One region of the Dorea sp. AM58-8 genome, then DNA from elsewhere that is predicted to be linked to it. Evidence: predicted binding sites of a transcription regulator. Region 1 holds the regulator's gene; the other holds the start of a gene.

Region 1 (4,508 bases):
ACAAGTCATAGGAATAGACGGAGGGTATATCTAACAAACGTTAGATATACCCTCTTACTTTTCTTTTATGCTTCTTCTCTACTACTTTACAATCTTTAATATCTCTTTGCTGAGCGGCGTTCCCGCTTCTTTTAATAACTCAAATAATATCGCTTCACTGCTCGTAAGAACAGCACCTTCCTGTTCTGCTCTGCGGATTGCCATCTCGCGGTCACTCTCTCTTCTGCTTCCAATGCAGTCTGTCACAAGTACAGGCACATACCCTGCTCCCGCCAGATCGATCACCGTCTGCAATACACAACAATGTGCTTCCATTCCGCACACCAGAATATACTTCTTATCATGAATCTTCGGCTCTGCCACTTCCAGTGCACTGAAAGAAATCTTATCCAGATATTCTGTCTCTCCAGATGCTTCCCAGACCTCCGGCACAGACATCCCCAGTCCCTTCGTATACTGCTGTGTTACAGTCATCGGAATCTCCAATGCTTTTAAGCCCCGAAGCAGAATCCGCACGCGCTCCATCAATGCCTCATGGTCTGCAATCACAGGAACCAGTCTCTCCTGAAAATCTACGATCAATGCTGCCGTATGTTCTCGTTCTATTCTCATATCACTTCATCTCCAGCACGACAGGACAATGATCCGAACCCATCACATCTGTCAGGATCTTCGCATCTACCAGTCTGTCTTTTAATGCCTCGGATACACAAAAATAGTCAATTCTCCATCCGGCATTTTTTGCTCTGGCACTGAACCGATATGACCACCAGGAATAGATGCCCTCTGCATCCGGATAGAAATAACGAAATGTATCGATAAATCCCGCATCCAACAGTTCGCCAAACTTGCCACGTTCTTCATCGGTAAAGCCTGCATTCTTACGGTTGGTCTTCGGATTCTTGAGGTCGATCTCTCTGTGAGCGACATTAAGATCTCCACAGAACACCACTGGCTTCGTCTCTTCCAGTTTCTTCAGATACGCCAGAAAATCCTCTTCCCATCTCATACGGTAATCCAGTCTCGCCAGCTCACTCTGTGAATTTGGCGTATACACAGTGATAAAATAATAATCTTCAAATTCCAGTGTGATCACTCGGCCTTCCTGGTCATGCTCCTCAATCCCAATGCCATAAGATACACTAAGCGGTTCTTTTTTTGTAAATATTGCTGTTCCTGAATACCCTTTCTTTACAGCGTAATTCCAGTACTGATGGTACCCCGGCATATCCAGCTCCAGCTGCCCCGCCTGCAGCTTGCTTTCCTGAATACAGAATACATCCGCATCCAGTTCCTGAAATACATCCACAAATCCCTTTTTCACGCAGGCACGGATTCCATTTACATTCCATGAAACAAACTTCATGTCTCATCCTCCATCTGTCTTTAGTAATATACTTTTCTGAGGAAAAGTCCTCTGGCCGGTGCAAGAAATCCCGCCATGCTTCTGTCTTTTGCTTCCAGCACAAGCGGAAGATTCGACGCTTCTCTCTTACCTGCCCCCACTTCGATCAGTGTACCGGTAAGAATTCTTGCCATATGATACATGAATCCCGATCCATAATAAGTAATGCGCACTTTATCTCCTGCCCGCACTACCTTGATACTGTAAATCCTTCTTATTGTATCTCTCGTCTCACGGTTATCTGTAAAGCTTGTAAAATCCTTCGTTCCGACCAGATAATCCGCCGCATCACGCATTGCCTCAATATCCAGCTTGACCGGATAATGGTAACAATACTTCCGGGAAAATACATCAGGTTTTTCCCGGCAGTCTATATAATATTCATACTTCTTTCCCTTGGCACTCTTTCTGGCGTGGAATCCATTGCGCACCAGTTCCACCCGGATGATACGTATATCTTCCGGCAATGAACGATTCAATGCATCCTTCAGGTCTTCCACATCGTACAGCTTCGACAGCTTCACGCTGGCCACCTGACCACGTGCATGCACGCCACTGTCCGTACGTCCGGAACCGTCTACCTGTACACGGTATCCTACCATACGTCCGATGGTCCATTCCAGGATATGCTGGATCGTATTGTCCGTCATAGCCTGGCGCTGCCATCCCTGATAACGTGTGCCGTCATAGGAAATGGTCATCTTATATGTTCTCATACATTACTCCGTCTATTTATCCCCCTTTGAACGATCCAACATCATCTTCTTAATCTCGTCCATAAAGGTGTTCACATCCTTAAACTCTCTGTATACAGAAGCGAAACGTACATATGCCACTTCGTCCAGTTCTTTCAGCTCATCCATAACGATCTCACCGACATCTGTACTGGAGACCTCTTTTGCTTCCAGATTAAAGATCTTAATCTCAATCCGCTCTACTGCCTTCTGGATCGCCTCAGCAGATACCGGACGCTTATAGCACGCACGGATAATGCCTCGTTCAATCTTGCTTCTGTTATACTGTTCTCGATTGTTATCTTTCTTAATAATGATAAGCGGAATCGTCTCTACCTTTTCATAAGTTGTGAAACGTTTTCCACATTCATCGCAGGATCTTCTTCTGCGAATCGCACTGCCATCCTCCGCTGGTCTGGAGTCAATCACTCTGGTGTCAGGGTGGTTACAATATGGGCACTTCATTATAAGTCTCTCCTCTTCTCAGTCTGCTGTACCTCAACACGGTTTCTTCTCATGCATTTCTACCAATATAATATCCGGGCCGATCCTCTTGATACACTGAAATGGTATCACAAGCTCTGTATCTTCTCCAAACAGGAAACAGAACCTGCCGCCCTTAGGCACTATGATTGCTTCGATACAGCCACTGCATTCATCAAATATCAAATCAGTCACATATCCGATCTTACTGCAATCACAGGAATTGATGACTTCCTTTTTCTGAAATTCACATAGTCGCATACGATCACCTCTCTACAGTATATGCAGTAAAAAGGTGATCGGCGCATCAGCTTCTTTAATTATCGGATAATAGTTCCTGTCTTTCCTTTCAACCCTTCCATCAATTTATCGTAAGATGTAATGATGGCTTCTCTTCCTTCCCGCTGCTCGATAAATTCTACCGATGCACGGAACTTCGGAAGCATGTTGTAGACACCAAAATGTCCCTCTTCCATGTACTGCTTTGCTTCCTCTACGGTAATCTCTCCGAGTTCTTCTTCATTCTCTTTACCCAGATTGATACATACCTTTTCAACGCTGGTCAGAATAATCAGTTCATCTGCGTCTAGTTCTTCTGCAAGCTTACCCGCTGCCAGGTCTTTTTCAATTACAGCACTGGCGCCTTTCAGACGGTGATCCTGTTCCAGTACCGGAATACCACCGCCTCCGCATGCGATAACTACCTGATCTGCATTGACCAGGGCCTTAATTGCCTCAATCTCAACAATACTGACCGGATTCGGTGCAGATACAACTCTTCGGAATCCCTTACCCGGTTCTTCTACTACATAGTTACCTTTCTTACGTTCTGCTGCGGCATCCTCCGCCGACATATATCTTCCAAGCACCTTAGTCGGTGTATAAAATGCTTCATCATAAGGATCTACCGTTACCTGTGTCAGGATCGTACTGACAGTACGGAAAATGCCTCTGTCCAAAAGCTCTGTGCGGATTGCATTCTGAAGGTCATATCCGATATATCCCTGGCTCATAGCCGAACATACGGACATTGGGGCCTGTGTGTAATCGGTATGGCTTTTGCCAAACTCATTCAATGCTGTATGGATCATGCCCAGCTGCGGTGCATTACTATGTGTGATCGCTACCTGATATCCTTCTTCGATCAGATCTGCGATCATGCCTGCTGAACGCTTAACTGCTTCCTTCTGCTCTGGAAGTGTTGTTCCCAGTGCTCTGTGTCCTAATGCTACAACCACTTTCTTCTTCATCTATCTGTCTCCTTTATCTTCATTAAAATCTATGCATTATGTATGTAGTAATAATAATATCTGCGATTATGAAATGCAAGCCTAAAGATTCAGCACATCCTGTACGCTATAGAATCCAGGACCTTTATCTTCCAGATATGCCGCACAGTCGCAAGCTCCTCTTGCAAAACATTCCCAGTTATAGGTGTGATGTGTGATCTCCAGGCGTTCACCCATGCATCCGAAAAATACGGTATGGCTGCTCGGAATATTACCGGCTCTCAAAGAATGATATCCAATGGTTCCCTTCTCTCTCGGCGACTCACCTTCGCGTCCGTATACTGCGATATCAGAAAGCTCTTTGCCCATAGCATGTGCCATAATCTCTCCCATCTCTTTGGAAGTTCCGCTCGGAGCATCCTTCTTCCACTGATCATGCATTTCCAGAATCTCAATATCTGCATCTTCACCCAGTGTCTTAGTTACCATCTCCAGCAGCTTATTCATAATATTCACAAGCTTGGAAGTGTTCGCTGCATAAAGCATCGGGATTGTCTTCGCCGCTTCTTTGAATCTTGCAAATTCCTCTTCACTGAAACCTGTCGTACCACATACCAATGCCTTGCCATGCTTCACTGCCAGATCCAATACCTTCAG
Region 2 (4,508 bases), on a different contig from region 1:
CTCAGAGGTCTTTTTACAGCCCCCTTACTGCATCTTTTTTGATTTCGTGTCATCTTTTTAAAGTTCCTTACACAATCTCTGTACTGACGAAACAAAATTCGGACATGTTTTGAAATTGTTTTTCTTTATAATCACTTATAGTTTCAGACTATACCAAAAGTTTCATCTAAAAGAAAAGAGACGAACCACCCTAACGGTCATTCGTCTCTTTTACTCTCATCCTGTAAACGTCTATAAAATTATAAATGTAATACTCGGTCTTTGATCTCCTGGGTTCTTCCCTGATTCCAGAACTGGGTTCCGATATAACCACAGGTTCTTCTGGCTACTGCCATCTTGTTCTGATCTGTATTACCACAGTTCGGGCATTCCCAGACCAGCTTGCCAGACTCGTCTTCCTTAATCTGGATCTCTCCGTCATAACCGCAGCACTCACAGTAATCACTCTTGGTATTCAGTTCTGCATACATGATGTTCTCATAGATAAACTTCATAACTGAAAGTACTGCCGGAATATTCTGCTGCATATCCGGTACTTCAATGTAGCTGATTGCGCCTCCCGGAGACAGCTTCTGAAAATCTGCTTCGAATTTCAGTTTGTCAAATGCATTGATTTCCTCAGTTACATGAACGTGATAACTGTTCGTAATATAGTTCTTATCAGTTACACCCTTGATGATACCGAATCTCTTCTGTAAGCATTTGGCGAATTTGTATGTGGTAGACTCCATCGGAGTACCATATACTGAATAGCTGATATGCTCTGCTTCTTTCCATTCTTTACATTTATCATTCAGCTTCTGCATAACACTGACCGCAAATGCTCTTCCGTCCGGGTCTGTGTGTGACTTACCCGTCATGCGGACGCACATCTCATACAATCCGGCATATCCCAGTGAAATGGTAGAATATCCATTGTATAACAGCTTATCGATAGTCTCGCCCTTCTTCAGTCTGGACAGTGCTCCATACTGCCATAAAATCGGAGCCACATCAGAAATTGTGCCAAGCAGTCTCTCATGACGGTAACGAAGTGCACGATGACACAGTTCCAGTCTCTCTTCCAGGATTGCCCAGAAACGATCCATATTTCCCTCTGCAGAACAGGCCACATCCACCAGATTGATTGTAACCACGCCCTGATTAAAACGGCCATAGAACTTGTGACTTCCATCAGGATTGCGCTGGTCATCCTCTACTGTCAGGAATGAACGGCATCCCATACAAGGATATACATTGCCCTGTTTCAGCTCCTTCATAACCTTGGCAGAAATATAATCCGGTACCATACGCTTAGCTGTACATCTTGCAGCCAGTTCTGTCAGATACCAGTACTTGGAATCTTCTGTAATATTATCTTCGTCCAGTACATAGATCAGCTTCGGGAATGCAGGTGTGATCCATACACCTTTTTCATTCTTGACGCCCTGCATTCTCTGTTTCATTACTTCTTCAATGATCATCGCAAGGTCATCTCTGGTCTTGCCTTCCGGTACTTCATCCAAATACATGAACATAGTTACAAACGGTGCCTGACCGTTACAGGTCATCAATGTGATCAACTGATACTGAATGGTCTGGATACCACTCTTAATCTCATCCTTCAGTCGGCTCTCAGTAAGCTTCTCGATAATCTTCTCATCCAGGCTTTCACCACATTCCTTGCGCTCGCGGATCACGATATTTTTCAATTTCTGACGACTGATATCCACAAACGGTGCCAGGTGTGCCAGTGTAAATGACTGTCCGCCATACTGATTACTTGCTACCTGTGCCACGATCTGTGTCGTAACATTACATGCAGTAAAGAAGCTGTGCGGCTTCTCAATCAATGTCTCACTGATAACGGTACCATTCTGAAGCATGTCCTCCAGATTGATCAGATCACAGTTGTGTTCCTTCTGTGCAAAATAATCCGAATCATGGAAATGGATCACGCCCTGCTCATGCGCCTGTACGATATCTTCCGGAAGCAAAACTCGCTTGGTCAGATCCTTGCTGACCTCCCCTGCCATATAATCACGCTGTGTAGAATTGATCACCGGGTTTTTATTAGAATTCTCCTGGTTCACTTCCTCATTCACATGCTCAATCAACGCAAGAATTCCATTATCTGTTGTATTCGACTTACGAGCAAGTTCTCTCTTATAACGGTAACGGACATACTTCTGTGCCACTTCGTATCCACGCATCCCCATGATGCTGGTCTCTACCATATCCTGAATATCTTCCACATGAACTGCATGGCGCATCTCACTTACCTGCTGTGCGATATCATCAGCGATGGCTCGGATCTGATACTCGTTCATCTTGTAAATATTGTCAACCTCATCATTCGCTTTATTGATCGCATTTTCAATCTTGGTAAGATCAAAATTCACCTCTTCTCCATTACGTTTGATAACCTTTGTCTTAACCTGAATATCCATGATACAATGCTCCTCCCCTTTGAATCCTTTATGTTATATCTTATGTAACGAAATACTGTTTTACGTCAATAAACACAATATCTTGTGTTGTCTTAAAGAATCTTACCACAAAATGTATAGAAAAGAAAGTCCTTATTTGGAGTTTTTAAAATTAATTTTTGCATGATTTCCTGCAAGTCTTCGCAACCCGCATATTTACTGGGGAAACTGAATTTCCATCCCCTGAAATGCTCAAAATGTGGTATTCTTAATATAATTATAGGACATACTATTTTTTATGAATATTCAGGAGGGTTTTCAAAAATGATTGAACAATTACTTTCTCAGCCGGGATTTATCTATGAGATTAATGGGAAGTATTATTTTCTTGGCAAATGGATCTGCAAGGAATGCACAGAGGTTGATGCATGCGATTGTGTGATGATGTATAATATGTGCCGCAGCTCAAACGAAAAGAACGAAACAGCCATGTATTTTCAGAAAATGCGTGCCTACAGCGATTTTGCACTGGAAATTCCATATAATCCGACTCAGATACGCTCTGATATGAAAGCTCTTCTTGACTCTCTGTCAGAATCTGCTCTCAGCAGGCTTCAGGCACAATATGACGCTTTCGCAGAGGATCTGGAGCGTTATGCATAAAGCCGGATCTAATTTCAAATGTAGCACAAGCCCTGTCTCACCAATCTATGGTCTGGCAGGGTTTGTGATGCTTGCAAGTGAGCTCTGGAAGCAGTGGACGCTGACCTATGCAATCAACGACGGACACTATATCTGGTGGTATCTGCCATTTCAGCTATGTAGTATTCCCATGTATATCTGTCTGACACTCGGCATACTCTTCCTTTTAAGCTGTTATACAGACTCATCTGCACGTCAAACTACCTACTGCCATATAAGTTCCAGACTTCAAAGCTTTCTCATGGATTTCGGACTGTTAGGAGGTATCTTCGCCTTCTTTGACACCAGCGGCATGCACTATGGATATCTCCCGCTGACGATCCATTCCTATGCATGGCATATCCTGCTAATCACCCTTGGCTTCATCAGCGGACTGGATCACCACACCGACCATACCAAAAAAGGCTTACAGTTCAGCGTATGCCTATATCTCGGCTGCTGTCTGATCGCAACAGTACTGAATCTTACGCTGTATCCTCTCGGTACCATTAATATGTTCTATATCAGTCCCCGCTATACTATGCAACAGAAAGTATTCTGCGAAATTGCAAAAGCACTGGGGAACGGCTGGGGCATCGGAAGTTATATTGCGATGTCGGTTGTTGGAGCAGGAGTATTGCATAAGGGTTGGAATTTGTTATACCGCAGACATAGCCCGGTACTATTATAAATAGTCTTTTTTATAACTTTTGTATTTATAAATGATATATTCATATGATAAAATGACAATATAAATATAACTTTGACAAATAATAGCCATTATTTTCTTGACAACTGTATAGATTCTGTGGTATAAATATTTAGTCGGTTGTAACCGATGACAACAATATAGGGGATTGGTCAAATGGTATGACAGGAGTCTCCAAAACTCTTAGCGGGAGTTCGATTCTCTCATCCCCTGTCACAAAAGACATTTATCACAGTGATAAATGTCTTTTTATTATATGCTAACAAAATTATACATCTACCAAGAGGAAAGGAACCTCTATGAACACAGCAGATTTTATCCGCAATTTATTAGAACGTTTCAAAATCGAACATACTAAACGTGACCGTTCCGGTGTTTACGGCTTCACGCAGCGTCTGTTAGCATACAATTCCAATAAAATCGAGGCAGCACGCTCACCGAAGAACAGACCGCCTCGCTTTTTGATACCGGTATCTTACCTAAAACCGACGATTATTACCGTGCCAAAGATGTCGAAGAAATGAATGGACATTTTTTAATGTTCAACAAAATGTTAGATACCTTGGATGCCGCGCTTGATCAACAAATAATTAAAAGCTTTCATTTCGAATTAAAAAGTGGCGTATTTGAGGATCGTGCCAACGGCTATGCCATTGGTGATTACAAAAAGCGTCCAAATATGATTGGTATCCATCAGACCACACTGCCAT

What was found. Region 1 encodes NrdR, which represses ribonucleotide reductase genes. Its sites were predicted from a motif close to CACAANATNTTGTG; they were not measured.
Region 2: the regulator NrdR is predicted to act here: its motif matches at 2,503-2,516, upstream of nrdD (anaerobic ribonucleoside-triphosphate reductase).

What each region holds. Positions count from the first base shown of each region.
Region 1 is NZ_QSDM01000008.1:7,992-12,499, reverse strand. It holds gene ymfI (elongation factor P 5-aminopentanone reductase) at 1-34, shown strand, start outside; gene DXA18_RS07480 (isochorismatase family protein) at 82-612, opposite strand; gene DXA18_RS07475 (exodeoxyribonuclease III) at 614-1,366, opposite strand; gene truA (tRNA pseudouridine(38-40) synthase TruA) at 1,387-2,121, opposite strand; gene nrdR (transcriptional regulator NrdR) at 2,134-2,604, opposite strand; gene DXA18_RS07460 (PRC-barrel domain-containing protein) at 2,638-2,883, opposite strand; gene arcC (carbamate kinase) at 2,943-3,872, opposite strand; gene dapB (4-hydroxy-tetrahydrodipicolinate reductase) at 3,954-4,508, opposite strand, start outside.
Region 2 is NZ_QSDM01000024.1:1,556-6,063, forward strand. It holds gene nrdD (anaerobic ribonucleoside-triphosphate reductase) at 240-2,429, opposite strand; gene DXA18_RS13410 (hypothetical protein) at 2,733-3,071, shown strand; gene DXA18_RS13415 (TMEM164 family acyltransferase) at 3,064-3,780, shown strand; tRNA gene DXA18_RS13420 (tRNA-Trp) at 3,941-4,011, shown strand; partial or broken gene DXA18_RS13425 (Fic family protein) at 4,098-4,508, shown strand, end outside.